DNA from 2 places in the Streptomyces sp. NBC_01445 genome. Region 2 is predicted to be linked to the other one. Evidence: riboswitches for the same ligand, from Rfam matches in the RefSeq annotation. Region 2 holds a riboswitch; the other holds the start of a gene.
The links. A riboswitch is a leader RNA that binds a small molecule or an ion and turns the genes downstream of it on or off. The one in region 2 is predicted to bind glycine.
Positions count from the first base shown of each region.

Region 1: linked by a shared signal. The riboswitch ahead of gcvT (glycine cleavage system aminomethyltransferase GcvT) and the one ahead of gcvP (aminomethyl-transferring glycine dehydrogenase) in region 2 are both predicted to bind glycine.

Region 1 covers NZ_CP109485.1:3,886,253-3,893,933, forward strand. The annotation lists gene OG574_RS17550 (ABC transporter substrate-binding protein) at 1-480, opposite strand, end outside; gene OG574_RS17555 (ABC transporter permease) at 538-1,536, opposite strand; gene OG574_RS17560 (enhanced serine sensitivity protein SseB C-terminal domain-containing protein) at 1,996-2,796, opposite strand; gene OG574_RS17565 (enhanced serine sensitivity protein SseB) at 2,965-3,732, opposite strand; gene OG574_RS17570 (AAA family ATPase) at 3,839-4,516, opposite strand; glycine riboswitch at 4,654-4,757, shown strand; glycine riboswitch at 4,758-4,871, shown strand; gene gcvT (glycine cleavage system aminomethyltransferase GcvT) at 4,919-6,058, shown strand; gene gcvH (glycine cleavage system protein GcvH) at 6,151-6,534, shown strand; gene glyA (serine hydroxymethyltransferase) at 6,548-7,681, shown strand, end outside.
Region 2 covers NZ_CP109485.1:8,223,398-8,231,078, forward strand. The annotation lists gene OG574_RS37415 (FHA domain-containing protein) at 1-155, shown strand, start outside; gene ftsR (transcriptional regulator FtsR) at 172-915, shown strand; gene OG574_RS37425 (bifunctional nuclease family protein) at 1,002-1,475, shown strand; gene OG574_RS37430 (MerR family transcriptional regulator) at 1,670-2,314, shown strand; gene OG574_RS37435 (DNA polymerase IV) at 2,371-3,798, shown strand; gene OG574_RS37440 (PRC-barrel domain-containing protein) at 3,784-4,167, opposite strand; glycine riboswitch at 4,282-4,377, shown strand; gene gcvP (aminomethyl-transferring glycine dehydrogenase) at 4,561-7,446, shown strand; gene OG574_RS37450 (DUF5999 family protein) at 7,536-7,681, opposite strand, start outside.

The DNA.
Region 1 (7,681 bases), 4.3 Mb from region 2:
GTTCGGGCCGAGGGAGAGCACGTCACGCGCGAAGTTCGAGCGCTCGACGGCGTACTTGACGTCCTTCGACGTGATCGGCGAGCCGTCCTGGTACTTCAGACCCTTGCGGATCGTGTACGTCCAGGTCTTGCCGCCGTCCGACTGCTTGCCGGGCGCCGAGGCGAGGTCGGGGACGAGCGTGTTGCCCTTCTCCCCCGCGTCGGGCTTGAACGTCATCAGCGGGCGGGCGTACAGCCGGCTGAAGTTGTACATGTAGGCGTAGTACGTGTTACCCGGGTCGAACGAGTCGGGGACGTCCGACATCGCGTAGGTGACCGTGCCGCCCTTCTTCGTCGAGGCGTTGACGAAATCCTTCGTGGCGGCGTTCGCACCGGCCGACTTGTTGTTGTCGCCCGAGCCGTCGTCGGCCTTGCTGCAGCCGGCGAGCAGCAGGCTCACGCTGCCGATGGCCGCGACCGCGGCGATAGATGACCTTCGCATGATGGTCGGAATCCCCTCCATTGTCGGAAACTTGTGGAGCTCTCGGTGCGGCCTGAGTCAGCGGCTGCGCGGGTCGAGGGCGTCGCGGAGACCGTCACCGAGCAGGTTGAACGCGAGCACGGTGACGAAGATGGCGAGACCCGGAACGATCATGTATTGCGGATCGACCTGGAAGTAGTCGACGGCGTCCTTGAGCATGCCGCCCCAGGAAGCCTGCGGCGGCTGGATGCCCACGCCGAGGAAGCTGAGCGACGCCTCGAAGATGATGTTCGTCGGGATCAGCAGCGTCGAGTAGACGATGATCGGGCCGACCAGGTTGGGCATCAGTTCCCGGAACAGGATGTACGGGCCGCGTGCCCCCATCCCGCGGGACGCGTCCACGAATTCCCGCTCGCGCAGCGCCAGCGTCTGGCCGCGCACGATCCGGCCCAGATACGGCCAGTTGAAGAATCCGATCACGAAGATCAGTACGCAGATGTGCAGCGGAAGCCCGTTCAGGCCGAACGCGCCACCCTGCAGGGTCGCGGAGATCGAGATCGCGAAGAGCAGCAGCGGGAACGCCAGGAACGTGTCCATCAAGCGGCTGATGATCGAGTCGACCCGGCCGCCGTAGTACCCGGCGACGACACCGAGGACCGCCCCGATCACGTTCGACAGGACGGTCGCGCCGAAGGCGACGACGAGCGAGACCCACGAGCCTTCGAGGATGCGCGCGAGGATGTCACGGCCGAACTTCGGTTCCACACCGAGGGGATGGTCACCGCTCATACCGCCCAGTCCGCCCTTGGGGAGCGAGGAGGTGGGGTCGATGAGGTCCTGGTGGAACGTGTTCGGGTCGAGGCCGAAGAGGTGCTGCAGGGGGCGCGCGCAGGCGGCGATGAGGATGAGCAGGATGACGATGACGCCGCCGGCGACGGCGACCTTGTCCCTCTTGAAGCGGTTCCAGGCGATACGCCCGAGGGAACGCCCCTCGATCTGCTGCCCCTTGGTGCCGGCGAGCACAGCCTCGGGCTGCACCTCGGCCTGGGCCCCAGTGGTCTCGATCGGTGCGGTCACGGTGTGGTTGACCCCTCTCGGCCGACTGTGGCCGGCCCACGCCCGCCGCTGTAGCGGCTTGATCCTGTTTCACACGCTGGACAGTCCGGGGACATGGCCCCGTAGTTGACCGTTCAGCTCGTACACAGAGTCGAAACCCCGTGTCTGCAGGGAGTCTTCAATGCGCCTGTGATCAGCCGCCAGCCCTCACCGAGAAAGGTTGCGCAACCGTGATGAGGCGGAACTGGTGCAGTATGCGGACGTCGAAGTCACCTGAGCGGACAATTCACTCCCGCCCGGCAGGGCCCCACAGGGTCCGGAATGCGACACCGTGACCGATGTGGCGAGAATGCCCCGAGTGGTGCGTCAACCCCCCGCCAAACAGGGCGGAATGGGCCTTTGTCCTGTAAGTGCCAGTACGGGGTCGGTCGAAACCGGCGGCATGCGGCGCCAGTTGGAACGGGACGGGCGTCGAACGGTTCAGTACGCCCCGTGCGGCGGCGGGTACCCGTACCCCGCGACGGGGGCGGGGGCGGCCGGGGCCGCGTGCGCCTCACGGTCGTAGAACGGGCGGGCGTTGGCGCGCAGCCACAGGGCGACGGGGTCGTGCTCGTCGGACATCGCGACCGTGGAGACGGGCAGTCCGTCGGGCACGGCGACGACCGACTGCTGCATCATCGCGCGCACCGCGTCCACGGACACCGGCGACGTGTCGTACACATCGAGGCCGATCGCCAGATAGGGCGCGCCGAGCGTCGGCTGGACCCAGGCGCGGCGCAGCGAGCGGATCGCGGTGGTGCGGTGCGCGTTCTGCGTGAGCAGGGCGTAGAACTGCGGGATCTCGATGGCGGGGTCGCTCAGGCGCAGCGGCCCGGCGGGCTGGCGGTCGAGGCCGCCCGCGATGCGGCGCAGGTCGAGCCACGGGATGCCGACACCGCCGCCGGGCGCGTGCGGGTTGAGCCAGAGGCCGTAGTGGTCGGGGTAGAGCGTGCGGGCCGCGTCGACCCCGCCGACGACCTCGTACGCACGGCTCCAGCCGGAGGCGGACAGCTCCTGGGCGGAGGTGACACAGGGGGCGTACGAGAAGCCCTCGACCTCCATGTTCCCGTACTGCGCGTCGGGGGAACCGGCCTGGCCGTGCCAGAGCAGCATCCACACCTGACCGGCGCCCGGGTCCGCGAGCGCGTTGAGCAGCGCCTCGTAGGCGTCGTAACGCCCCGGCGTCACCTGGCGCAGCATGTGCTCGACCTGACCGGCCGCGGCCGTGCCCGACGCACTCACCCGTAACCGCCCCTTCGTGACGTACCCGACGATTTCGACCCGCTCCCCGCGGCGGGACCGCCCAGACAGGTCATGAAACCAGCTTAAGCGGCGATCCTGGCACCGACTTGACGTACGCGCGGTCGACCAGTTTCCCGTGTTTCCCGAACGGGGACCGGCGCCGGGCTTTCAGTGACCCTGCGTGTAGAACGGCCGCAGCGTGGCGCGCATCCAGTCACCGACCGGGTCCTGGGTGATGTCGAGCAGGACGAGGTTCACCGGCCAGGGCGCGGGAGCCCGGCCGAGGGCGCGGCCCAGGGCGTCCATGGGCAGGTTGCGCGCGGGGCCCTCCCACTGCGACAGCTCGACGCCGACGAAGAGGAGGGGGTCGCCGCCCTCGACGCTGGCGAGGCAGCGGCGGGCGGTCATGACGACGCCGGACGCCTCGAACTCCTCGCGCACGGCGGCCAGGAAGTCGACCGGGTCGTCCTGCCAGTCGGGCTCGTAGAGGCTGACCCGGCCGCCCGTGGCGGGCCCGTCCAGCGGCGTACGGTCGGACTTGCACAGTTCGGCGACGGCGGGCGGGGGCAGCGGGACGCCGACGGCGCCGTCCGGATTCACCGCAATGCCGACCTGCGGCGGCAGCCCGCGCGCGAACTCGACGGCCGGCGCGACCGTGCAGCCCATCCGGTCGCCGACGACCGCGAGGAACTGCTCCTCGGAGCTGAAGACGGGCACATAGGCCTGGCCCTCGATCTCCACCGTCGGCAGGTCGAGGTTCGGGCTGCCGGGGCCGCCGCCCTGGGGCAGCGGTATCCACACCTGGCTGCGCCCGAGGACCTCGACGATGCGGCCGCCCGCCGAGTCGACCCCGAGGGAGGCGGCGAGCACCTCCTCAAGCTCGTTGGCCGGCCACCCGCCGTACGGATGTGCGTGAGCCTGCGCCGGAATGTCCATGTGCCTACCACCCGCTCTGGAACCGCTCTGTCTGCGGCCGAACCCTAGCGCGTGCGGGCGACAGAACACCCTCCGCGTCCGCATGTGCACAGAGGGTCGCAGCCGGTCAACTCCCCTCGAACCTGATCCCGTTCAGCACATCCGTCGCGTCCCGGTCGAGCAGCACCGCGGACGCGCAGCCCCACGGCAGGTCACCGCGCTCGGCGGACTCCACCAGGCCCGCGACCGCGCGGCGGTGCCGGGCGAACGCGTAGCGCGAGACCCCGCGGCCGCGGTCCCGCTGGCCCGCGAGCGCCGTGCCCGCGTCGACGTCGAGCAGCATCAGATGCAGGTCCGCGCCGCGCCGCCCGGCCTCCTTGGCCAGCCAGCGCCGCACCCAGCGTTGCGTACCGCAGTCGTGCAGGACGACGCTGCCTCCCGAGCGCAGGGCGCGCCGCAGCCCGGCGAAGTGCGCGAGCCGCACGAGCGGGCGGTACACGGCGTACGGGAGCAGCCGCGGCAACCGGGCCGCCCAGCGGTCACGCGTGTCCTGCGAGTCGATGCGCACGGCTCCCCCGGCACCGACCACGCGGCGCATCAGCGTGGACTTGCCACTGCCCGGGAGCCCCGAGACCACGATCAGGTCACCCCGCGCGAAGCCGAGGCGCCTCGGTGTGCGGCCGCCTCTGCCGCGCAGATCCCTGACGACCGGACCGCGCCCTGTCACCGCCCCGGGGCGGGGCACAGCGCGCTGCCCGACCCCTGCCGCCGCGTACGCACCCGCCGCTGCCTTGTGCACCGTGATCGTCCTCCCCGTTCCGGTCACGCCACCCTTGCCCGCCAAGTGTAAAGAGACGGTAATGCCCTACAAGTGGTTTCCCCGTACGGTCGGCATGCAATGATGTGCGCGCCAAGAGCACGACCAACTGCATACCGGCCGCTTGAATCCGCGCGGGAGAGCTCCCCGGACGCCTACGCGTCCCCGGGGGCGCCGAAGGAGCAAGTTCCTCCCTTGAATCTCTCAGGCCCCGTACCGCGCGGGCGAGGCATATCTGAAAAGCGGGCGGCCCTCGGCCGCTCCACCCAAGGTGCAAGCCGCGACCACCTCTGTACGTGTGGCGCCGGCGAACCTCTCAGGTTCCGATGACAGATGGGGAGGAAGACCATCGCCCTCGTCTGTCATGCCTGGGATCCTGGAGCACCACTCATGAACAACGTCCCCCGTAAGACCGCCCTCGACGCCCTGCACCGCTCGCTGGGCGCGACGATGACCGACTTCGCGGGCTGGGACATGCCGCTGCGGTACGGCAGCGAGCGCGACGAGCACATCGCGGTCCGCACCAAGGCGGGCCTCTTCGACCTCTCGCACATGGGCGAGATCACCGTCACCGGGCCGCAGGCCGTCGATCTCCTCGACTACGCCCTCGTCGGCAACATGTCCACGATCGGCCCCGGCCGCGCCCGCTACACCATGATCTGCCAGGAGGACGGCGGGATCGTCGACGACCTGATCGTCTACCGCCTGGGCGAGCAGGAGGCCGGTCTTCCTCACTACATGGTCGTCGCCAACGCCGGCAACGCGCAGATCGTCCTCGACGCGATCACCGAGCGCGCCGCCGGCTTCGACGCCGAGGTCCGCGACGACCGCGACGCCTACGCGCTGATCGCCGTCCAGGGCCCCGAGTCCCCCGGCATCCTGAAGTCCCTCACGGACGCCGACCTGGACGGCCTCAAGTACTACGCGGGCCTGCCCGGCACCGTCGCCGGTGTGCCGGCCCTCATCGCCCGCACCGGCTACACCGGCGAGGACGGCTTCGAGCTGTTCGTCGCCCCGGAGCACGCCGAGAAGCTGTGGCAGGCGCTGACCGACGCGGGCGCGCCGGTCGGGCTCGTCCCCGCCGGCCTCTCCTGCCGCGACACGCTGCGCCTGGAGGCCGGCATGCCGCTGTACGGGCACGAGCTGACGACGGCGCTGACCCCCTTCGACGCCGGTCTCGGCCGCGTCGTGAAGTTCGAGAAGACGGGCAACGAGGGCCGCTTCGTGGGCCGCGAGGCGCTCGAGGCCGCCGCCGAGCGCGCCGAGACCGCGCCGCCGCGCAGGCTCGTCGGCCTGATCGCCGAGGGCCGCCGGGTGCCGCGCGCCGGGATGTCCGTGGTCGCCGACGGAAAGGTGATCGGCGAGGTCACCTCCGGCGCCCCCTCCCCCACGCTCGGCAAGCCGATCGCCATCGCCTACGTGGACGCGGCGCACGCCGCCCCCGGCACCGAGGGCGTGGGCGTGGACATCCGCGGCGCCCACGAGCCGTACGAGGTCGTGGCGCTGCCGTTCTACAAGCGCCAGAAGTAGCCCGACCAGTCCTCACGGGGGCCGCCGGAAGTAACCCAGCGCACACCCCTCTCGTTCCGCAGCACCCACCCGCGTACAGGAGAATTCAGATCATGAGCAACCCCCAGCAGCTGCGCTACAGCAAGGAGCACGAGTGGCTGTCGGGCGCCGAGGACGGCGTCTCGACGGTCGGCATCACCGAGTTCGCGGCCAACGCGCTCGGCGATGTCGTCTACGCCCAGCTCCCCGAGGTCGGTGACACGGTGACCGCGGGCGAGACCTGCGGCGAGCTCGAGTCGACCAAGTCCGTCAGCGACCTGTACTCCCCGGTCACCGGCGAGGTCGTCGAGGCGAACCAGGACGTCGTGGACGACCCGTCGCTGGTGAACTCCGCCCCGTTCGAGGGCGGCTGGCTGTTCAAGGTCCGCACATCGGAAGAGCCGAAGGACCTGCTCTCCGCGGACGAGTACGACGCGTTCTCCGGCTCCGGCAACTAGGGACACCACGACCATGTCGCTCATGAACACCCCGCTGCACGAGCTCGACCCGGACGTCGCCGCCGCGCTCGACGCCGAGCTGCTCCGCCAGCAGTCCACCCTCGAGATGATCGCGTCGGAGAACTTCGCTCCGGTCGCCGTCATGGAGGCCCAGGGCTCGGTCCTGACCAACAAGTACGCCGAGGGCTACCCCGGCCGGCGCTACTACGGCGGCTGCGAGCACGTCGACGTCACCGAGCAGATCGCCATCGACCGGGTCAAGGACCTCTTCGGTGCCGAGTACGCCAACGTCCAGCCGCACTCCGGCGCCTCCGCCAACCAGGCCGCCCTCTTCGCGCTCGCCAAGCCCGGCGACACGATCCTCGGCCTGGACCTCGCCCACGGCGGCCACCTCACCCACGGCATGCGCCTGAACTTCTCCGGCAAGCAGTTCGACGTGGTCGCCTACCACGTCGACGAGGCCGGTCTCGTGGACATGGCCGAGGTCGAGCGCCTCGCCAAGGAGCACCGCCCCAAGGTGATCATCGCGGGCTGGTCCGCCTACCCGCGCCAGCTCGACTTCGCCGCGTTCCGCCGCATCGCGGACGAGACCGGCGCCTACCTGTGGGTCGACATGGCCCACTTCGCCGGACTCGTTGCGGCCGGGCTGCACCCCAACCCGGTCGAGTACGCGGACGTGGTCACCTCCACCACGCACAAGACGCTCGGCGGGCCGCGCGGCGGGATCATCCTCGCGAAGAAGGACTTCGCGAAGAAGCTGAACTCGTCCGTCTTCCCCGGCTTCCAGGGCGGCCCCCTGGAGCACGTGATCGCCGCCAAGGCCGTCTCCTTCAAGGTCGCCGCGAGCGAGGACTTCAAGGAGCGCCAGCAGCGCACCATCGAGGGCGCCCAGATCCTTGCCGCCCGTCTGACCTCGGACGACGCCCGCGCCACCGGCGTGAACGTGCTGTCCGGCGGCACCGACGTGCACCTGGTCCTGGTCGACCTGCGCGAGTCCGAGCTGGACGGCCAGCAGGCCGAGGACCGGCTCCACGAGGTCGGCATCACGGTCAACCGGAACGCCGTCCCGAACGACCCGCGTCCCCCGATGGTCACCTCGGGCCTGCGGATCGGCACCCCGGCCCTGGCCACCCGTGGCTTCCAGGCC
Region 2 (7,681 bases):
GGGCCGACGGCGCCTTCACCGTCAGTGACGTGGGCAGCCTCAACGGCACGTACGTCAATCGGGAGCGGATCGACGCGGTCACGCTGTCGAACGGCGACGAGGTGCAGATCGGCAAGTACCGGCTGGTCTTCTACGCGAGCCAGCGGGGCATCTGACCTGTCAGGAAGGTCCATGCTTCAAACACCGAAGGGCGGTGCCGGTCACGGCATCGCCCTCACGGACAGTCGGCTGATGAGCATCGGCACCGTGCTGAACGTGCTACGCGACGAGTTCCCCGAAGTCACCATCTCCAAGATCAGGTTCCTGGAGTCGGAGGGGCTGATCGAGCCGCAGCGAACCCCCTCGGGGTATCGCAAGTTCAGCCCGGACGACGTCGAGCGACTTGCCCATGTACTGCGCATGCAGCGGGACCACTACCTGCCTCTGAAGGTCATCAAGGAACAGCTCGACGCCCTGGAGCGGGGAGAAGCGATCACGCTGCCCTCTACGGGGCGGCCGGGCGACAGCGAGGACGGCCGGGCCCCAGAGGGCGGCGAAGGGCCGACAGCGGCCCGTGTGGGCCGTGACGAGCTCCTTGCCGCCGCCGGCATCGAGTCCCCCGAGCTCGACGAGTGGGAGTCGTACGGCCTCATCGCGCCGCTGCCCGAGGGCGGATACGACGCGGAAGCGGTCACGGTCGCCGAGCTGGTCATGGAACTGGGCCGTTTCGGGATCGAGCCGCGGCATCTGCGGGCGATGAAGGCCGCTGCCGACCGGGAGGCCGGTCTGGTCGAACAGGTCGTCGCGCCACTGCGACGGCATCGCAATCCCCAGACCAGGGCTCACGCCCAGGCCCGCGCGAAGGAGCTGGCGGGGCTGACCGTGAAGCTTCACGGGGCGCTCGTGCAGACCGCGCTCGGCGTGCGTCTGCCCTGATCCGAGGGGTGCTCGCGCGGTGTGCGTCCGGCGATCGAAGAGTGCCCGACTACCCAAACCTGCCGGGCACGTCCTAGGGTTGCTGTGTGAACGAGCTCGACGTCGTAGGTGTCCGGGTCGAAATGCCCTCCAACCAACCGATCGTGCTCCTGCGTGAAGTGGGAGGCGACCGCTACCTCCCCATCTGGATCGGACCGGGGGAGGCGACGGCCATCGCCTTCGCACAGCAGGGCATGGCCCCCGCACGCCCGCTGACGCACGACCTTTTCAAGGACGTGCTGGAGGCGGTCGGGCAGGAGCTCACGGAAGTACGCATCACGGACCTGCGCGAAGGCGTCTTCTACGCGGAACTGGTGTTCTCGAGCGGTGTCGAGGTCAGTGCCCGCCCGTCGGACGCCATAGCGCTCGCGCTGCGCACCGGTACGCCGATCTACGGCAGTGACGGTGTGCTCGATGACGCCGGGATCGCGATCCCGGACGAGCAGGAGGACGAGGTGGAGAAGTTCCGCGAATTCCTCGACCAGATCTCGCCCGAGGATTTCGGGACCAACAGTCAGTGACGCGAGCGGCCGCCGGAAGGCGGCCGCTGCCGCGCCGGGGGCCCGGCCGGACCATTCGGCTAGCCTTTCCCCGCGGTGAGGTACGGGAAACCACTCGTAGGGTGATTATCACTCGGCGTGCCGAGTGTGGCGATCGTTGACGCACCCCTGGTGACTGCCTACCGTCGAGAAGGCAGGTCAAAGAGGAGGTCGGCGTGAGAAGCAGCGGCGACGGTACGGCTGGGGGCGTCGGACACAGTCCGGCGGAGAGCGGCCCGTACTCGCTTCACGGCCACGCGGCCGGTCATATTCCGCGTCGGCCGACGGTGTTGCCGGTGGTCGCTCAGGGGGATGACGACGCGACGCCCGAGCAGGTCGGATACCGGGGACCCACCGCGTGTGCGGCGGCCGGTATCACCTATCGACAGCTGGACTACTGGGCGAGGACCGGTCTGGTCGAGCCGAGTGTGCGCCCCGCCCACGGGTCGGGGACCCAGCGGCTCTACAGCTTCAGGGACGTCGTCGTCCTGAAGATCGTGAAGAGATTCCTGGACACCGGTGTCTCACTGCAGAACATCCGCACCGCGGTGCAGCACCTGCGGGAGCGCGGCTTCGGCGATCTGGAGCGGCTGACCCTCATGAGCGACGGCGCCACCGTCTACGAGTGCAGCTCGCCGACGGAGGTCCACGATCTGCTCCAGGGCGGTCAGGGCATCTTCGGTATCGCGGTCGGCGTGGTGTGGCGGGACGTCGAGAGCGCCCTGTCGCAGCTGCACGGGGAGCGCATCGACACCGGTGAGACGCTCCACGGGAACAACCCCGCTGACGAGCTCGCGAGACGGCGCAACCGCGCGGTGTGAGCTGGGTCGATGCGTCCGGCGGGGCATTGTCAGTGCCGTAGGGCAGCATCGGACATGTGAGAACCGCGCCCACGATCCTGCATCTCGACATGGATGCCTTCTACGCCTCGGCGGAGCAGGCATCGAAGCCGAGCCTGCGCGGGAAAGCCGTGGTCGTGGGAGGGATCGGGCCTCGTGGGGTGGTGGCCACCGCCTCGTACGAGGCCCGGGTGTTCGGGGTGCACTCGGCGATGCCGATCGGCCAGGCGCGCAGGCTCGCTCCCAATGCCGCGTATCTCGTACCGCGCTTCCAGCTGTACCGCGAGGTCAGCGAGCAGGTGATGGGGCTGCTCCGGGAGCTGTCGCCGTTGGTGGAGCCGCTGAGCCTCGACGAGGCGTTCGTCGATCTGGAGGCCGGTGAGGCGGCCTGGGACGCCGCGTCGGCGCGGCTGGTCGGTGAGCGGCTGCGGGAGGACATCAGGGCCGTGACCGGCCTGACCGGCTCTGTCGGGATCGCGGCGTCGAAGATGCTGGCGAAGATCGCCTCCGAGGAGGCCAAGCCGGACGGTCTGTTCCTGATCGTGCCCGGCACCGAGCGCGCCATGCTCGGGCCCATGTCCGTGCGCACGCTGCCCGGCGTGGGGCCGGCGACCGGGGACCATCTGAGACGCGCCGGGATCACCACGGTCGAGGAGATCGCGGAGGCGGGCGAGGACGAGCTCGTACGGCTGCTGGGGAAGTCGCACGGGGCGTCGCTGTACGCCATGGCTCTCGCGCACGACGACCGGCCCGTGGTGGCCGAGCGGGACGCCAAGTCGGTGTCGGTCGAGGACACGTACGACGTGGACATCCACGACCGGGTGCGGGTGCGGACCGAGGTACAGCGGCTTGCGGAGCGGTGCGTGCAGCGGTTGCGGGGGGCGGAGCGGTCGGGACGGACCGTGGTCCTCAAGGTGCGGCGCTACGACTTCTCCACGCTGACGAGATCCGAGACCCTGCGCGGGCCCACCGACGACCCCGCGGTGGTGCGGGAGGCGGCGGCGCGGCTCCTGGAGTCCGTGGACACGACGGGCGGGGTGCGGCTGCTGGGCGTGGGAGTGACGGGTCTGGCCGACTACACGCAGGAGGATCTGTTCGCGCAGGCGCGGGCGCAGGCCGAGGCCGAGGCGCACGCGGCCGGGGGTGAGGGGGAGACGGAAGGGGTGGATGGTGCGGGGGATGAGGGCCGGGTGGCTGCCGAAGAGGTCGTCGAGGCCGCGGACCGGCGCTGGGTGGCCGGGCACGACGTGCGACACGAGGAGTTCGGGCACGGGTGGGTGCAGGGGAGCGGGCTCGGGCGGGTGACGGTGCGCTTCGAGACGCCGTACTCGGAGCCTGGGCGGGTGCGTACGTTCCGGACCGACGACCCCGCGCTCGTCCCCGCGGAGCCGCTGCCGCTGGTGGCGGAGGGCGACGTGAGGCGGGTTGAGGCAAGGGAGCAGGGTGCCGGGTCAGGTGTCGTCTGAGGTGCCGGCGATCTTGCCGAAGTTGCGGTCCTGAGGGGGCTCGGGGTCGTCCGGGCCCGTGATGTCGAGCCCGTAGTGGTGGTAGAGCTGGAGCTCCTGTTCGGGGGAGAGGTGACGGCCGACCCCGAAGTCGGGGGCGTCCTTGATCAAGGAGCGTTCGAAGGGGATGCGCAGGGTGCCCTCCACCAGCTCGCTCGGCTCCAGGGGGACGAAGGCGTCCCGGCTGAACAGGCCTGTGCGTATGGCCGCCCACTCCGGGACCCCGGTCGCGTCGTCGAGGTAGACCTCGTCGACAGTCCCGATTTTGGCTCCGTTGCGGTCGAACGCCTTGCGGCCGATCAGGTTTCGCGGATCGACATCGGTCTGCACGGGGCCCTCCAGCTGATCGCAACTCATCCGTAAGCACTACCAAAGTGCACATTGGTGACGGCGGCCACTCGAAGCCGGGGGCATTGTTGCCGCTGGTAGGCTGGCCATGGCTGCTGACCCCGTGCGGGAGAGTCCTCCGGATGACACCGGAGGCGCCGAAGGAGCAACTCCTCCCCGGAATCTCTCAGGCCCCTGTACCGCACGGACGAGGTCACTCTGGAAAGCAGGGCGGGCGTTCAGGCCTCCGCTCTCACCGACGGTGAAAGTCGGCATGCCCTTCGTGATGTGGGCACGCCGGTGAAGCTCTCAGGTTGAGATGACAGAGGGGGAGGCCGTCCGGGCACCCGCGCCGTGGTGCCCCTCGCAGGTCGTAGTGACCAGGAGGCCTCCGCAATGACCGCCAACCGTATTCCGCTTTCCCAGCTGGAGCAGGGAATCCCCTTCGAGCAGCGCCATATCGGTCCGGATGAAGCCGCGCAGGCCAAGATGCTCGCGCAGGTCGGGTACGGCTCGCTCGACGAGCTGACGGCGGCCGCGGTCCCGGACGTGATCAAGAGCGCTGAGGCGCTCGATCTTCCCGGGGCCCGCACCGAGGCCGAGGTGCTTGCCGAACTCCGCTCCCTCGCGGACCGCAACCAGGTCCTCGACTCGATGGTCGGACTCGGCTACTACGGCACGTTCACGCCGCCCGTCATCCTGCGCAACGTCATGGAGAACCCGGCCTGGTACACGGCGTACACGCCCTACCAGCCGGAGATCTCGCAGGGCCGGCTCGAGGCACTGCTCAACTTCCAGACGATGGTCGCCGAGCTGACCGGCCTGCCGACCTCGGGCGCCTCGCTGCTCGACGAGGGCACGGCCGCGGCCGAGGCCATGGCGCTGTCGCGGCGCATCGGCAAGGTCAAGAACGGCGCCTTCGTGGTCGACGCGGACGCGCTGCCGCAGACCATCGCCGTGATCCAGACGCGCGCGGAGCCGACCGGTGTCGAGGTCGTCGTCGCCGACCTCTCCGAGGGCATCCCGGCCGAGGTCGCCGAGCGCGGCGTCGTCGGCGTCCTGATCCAGTACCCCGGCGCCTCCGGAGCTGTCCGCGACATCAAGCCGGTCATAGAGCAGGCTCACGAGCTGGGTGCCGTCGTCACGGTCGCTGCCGATCTGCTCGCCCTCACGCTGCTGACCTCGCCCGGCGAGCTCGGCGCCGACATCGCCGTCGGTACCACGCAGCGCTTCGGCGTCCCGATGGGCTTCGGCGGGCCGCACGCCGGCTACATGGCGGTCCGCGAGAAGTTCGCGCGCAGCCTGCCCGGCCGCCTCGTGGGCGTCTCCGTCGACGCCGACGGCAACAAGGCGTACCGCCTCGCGCTGCAGACCCGTGAGCAGCACATCCGGCGCGAGAAGGCCACCAGCAACATCTGTACCGCTCAGGTGCTGCTCGCCGTCATGGCCGGCATGTACGCCGTGTACCACGGACCCGACGGACTCAAGGGCATCGCGCGGCGCACCCACCGGTACGCGACGCTGCTCGCCGAGGGCCTCAAGGCCGGCGGTGTCGAGGTCGTGCACGGCGCGTACTTCGACACCCTGACCGTGAAGGCCGCCGGGCGTGCCGCCGACATCGTCAGCGCCGCGCGCGAGGGTGGCGTCAACCTCCACCTGGTGGACGCCGACCACGTGTCGATCTCGTGTGACGAGACCACGACGCGTACCCAACTGGGCGCCGTCTGGACCGCGTTCGGTGTCGAGGCCGATGTCGACGCGCTCGACGCGGCCGCCGAGGACACGCTGCCCGCGGGCCTCCTGCGCGGGGACAGCTACCTGACGCACCCCGTGTTCCACGCGCACCGCTCCGAGACCTCGATGCTGCGCTACCTGCGCAAGCTGGCCGACCGGGACTACGCGCTCGACCGCGGCATGATCCCGCTGGGCTCCTGCACGATGAAGCTCAACGCGACGACGGAGATGGAGCCGGTCACCTGGCCCGAGTTCGGCCAGCTGCACCCCTTCGCGCCTGCCGAGCAGGCGCAGGGCTACCTCACGCTCATCCGTGAGCTGGAGGAGCGCCTCGCGGAGGTCACCGGCTACGACAAGGTGTCGCTCCAGCCGAACGCCGGTTCGCAGGGCGAGCTGGCCGGTCTCCTCGCCGTCCGCGGCTACCACCGCGCCAACGGCGACGACCAGCGCACCATCTGCCTCATCCCGTCGTCCGCGCACGGCACCAACGCCGCGAGCGCCGTGATGGCCGGCATGAAGGTCGTCGTCGTGAAGACGGCCGACGACGGCGAGATCGACATCGCCGACCTGCGCGCCAAGATCGAGCAGTACGCCGACGAGCTCGCCGTCCTGATGATCACCTACCCGTCGACGCACGGTGTGTTCGAGGAGCACGTTGCCGACATCTGCGCGCAGGTGCACGACGCCGGCGGCCAGGTCTACGTCGACGGCGCCAACCTGAACGCCCTGGTGGGCCTCGCCAAGCCGGGCCACTTCGGGGGCGACGTCTCGCATCTCAACCTGCACAAGACGTTCTGCATCCCGCACGGCGGCGGCGGTCCGGGCGTCGGCCCGGTCGGCGTCCGCGCGCACCTCGCGCCGTACCTGCCCAACCACCCGATGCAGCCCGCCGCCGGACCCGCGACCGGCGTCGGCCCGATCTCCGCGGCGCCGTGGGGCTCCGCGGGCATCCTGCCGATCTCGTGGGCGTATGTGCGTCTCATGGGCGGCGAGGGCCTCAAGCGGGCCACGCAGGTCGCGGTGCTGAGCGCCAACTACATCGCCAAGCGTCTCGAGCCGCACTTCCCGGTGCTGTACACGGGCCCCGGCGGCCTCGTCGCGCACGAGTGCATCATCGATCTGCGCCCGATCTCGAAGGCGACCGGCGTCAGCGTCGACGACATCGCCAAGCGGCTCATCGACTACGGGTTCCACGCGCCGACCATGTCGTTCCCGGTTGCCGGGACGCTGATGATCGAGCCGACCGAGAGCGAGGACCTGGCCGAGCTCGACCGGTTCTGCGAGGCGATGATCGCCATTCGCGGAGAGATCGAGAAGGTCGGTTCGGGCCGGTGGCCCGCCGAGGACAACCCGCTGCGCAACGCGCCGCACACCGCGGCCGCGCTCGGCGGCGAGTGGGAGCACGCGTACAGCCGCGAGGTGGCGGTCTTCCCCGCCGGTGTCGTGGCCGCCGACAAGTACTGGCCGCCGGTCCGCCGCATCGACCAGGCGTACGGCGACCGGAATCTCGTCTGCTCGTGCCCGCCCATGGACGCGTACGAGGACTGATACTCGCGCTGACATGCGTCAGGGCCGGTTCCGGGGTTTCCCGGGGCCGGCCCTTTCGTACGGGGGACGCCGTGGGCGTCCGGATCCGCTCAGGCCGCGGTCACGACGTGCACGGGGCGGTGCGGAGCGATGATCTGGCCGTTGGGCAGCAACTCACCGGTGTCCTCGAAGAGCAGGACGCCGTTGCAGAGCAGACTCCAGCCCTGTTCGGGGTGGTGGGCCACAGGGAGCGCGG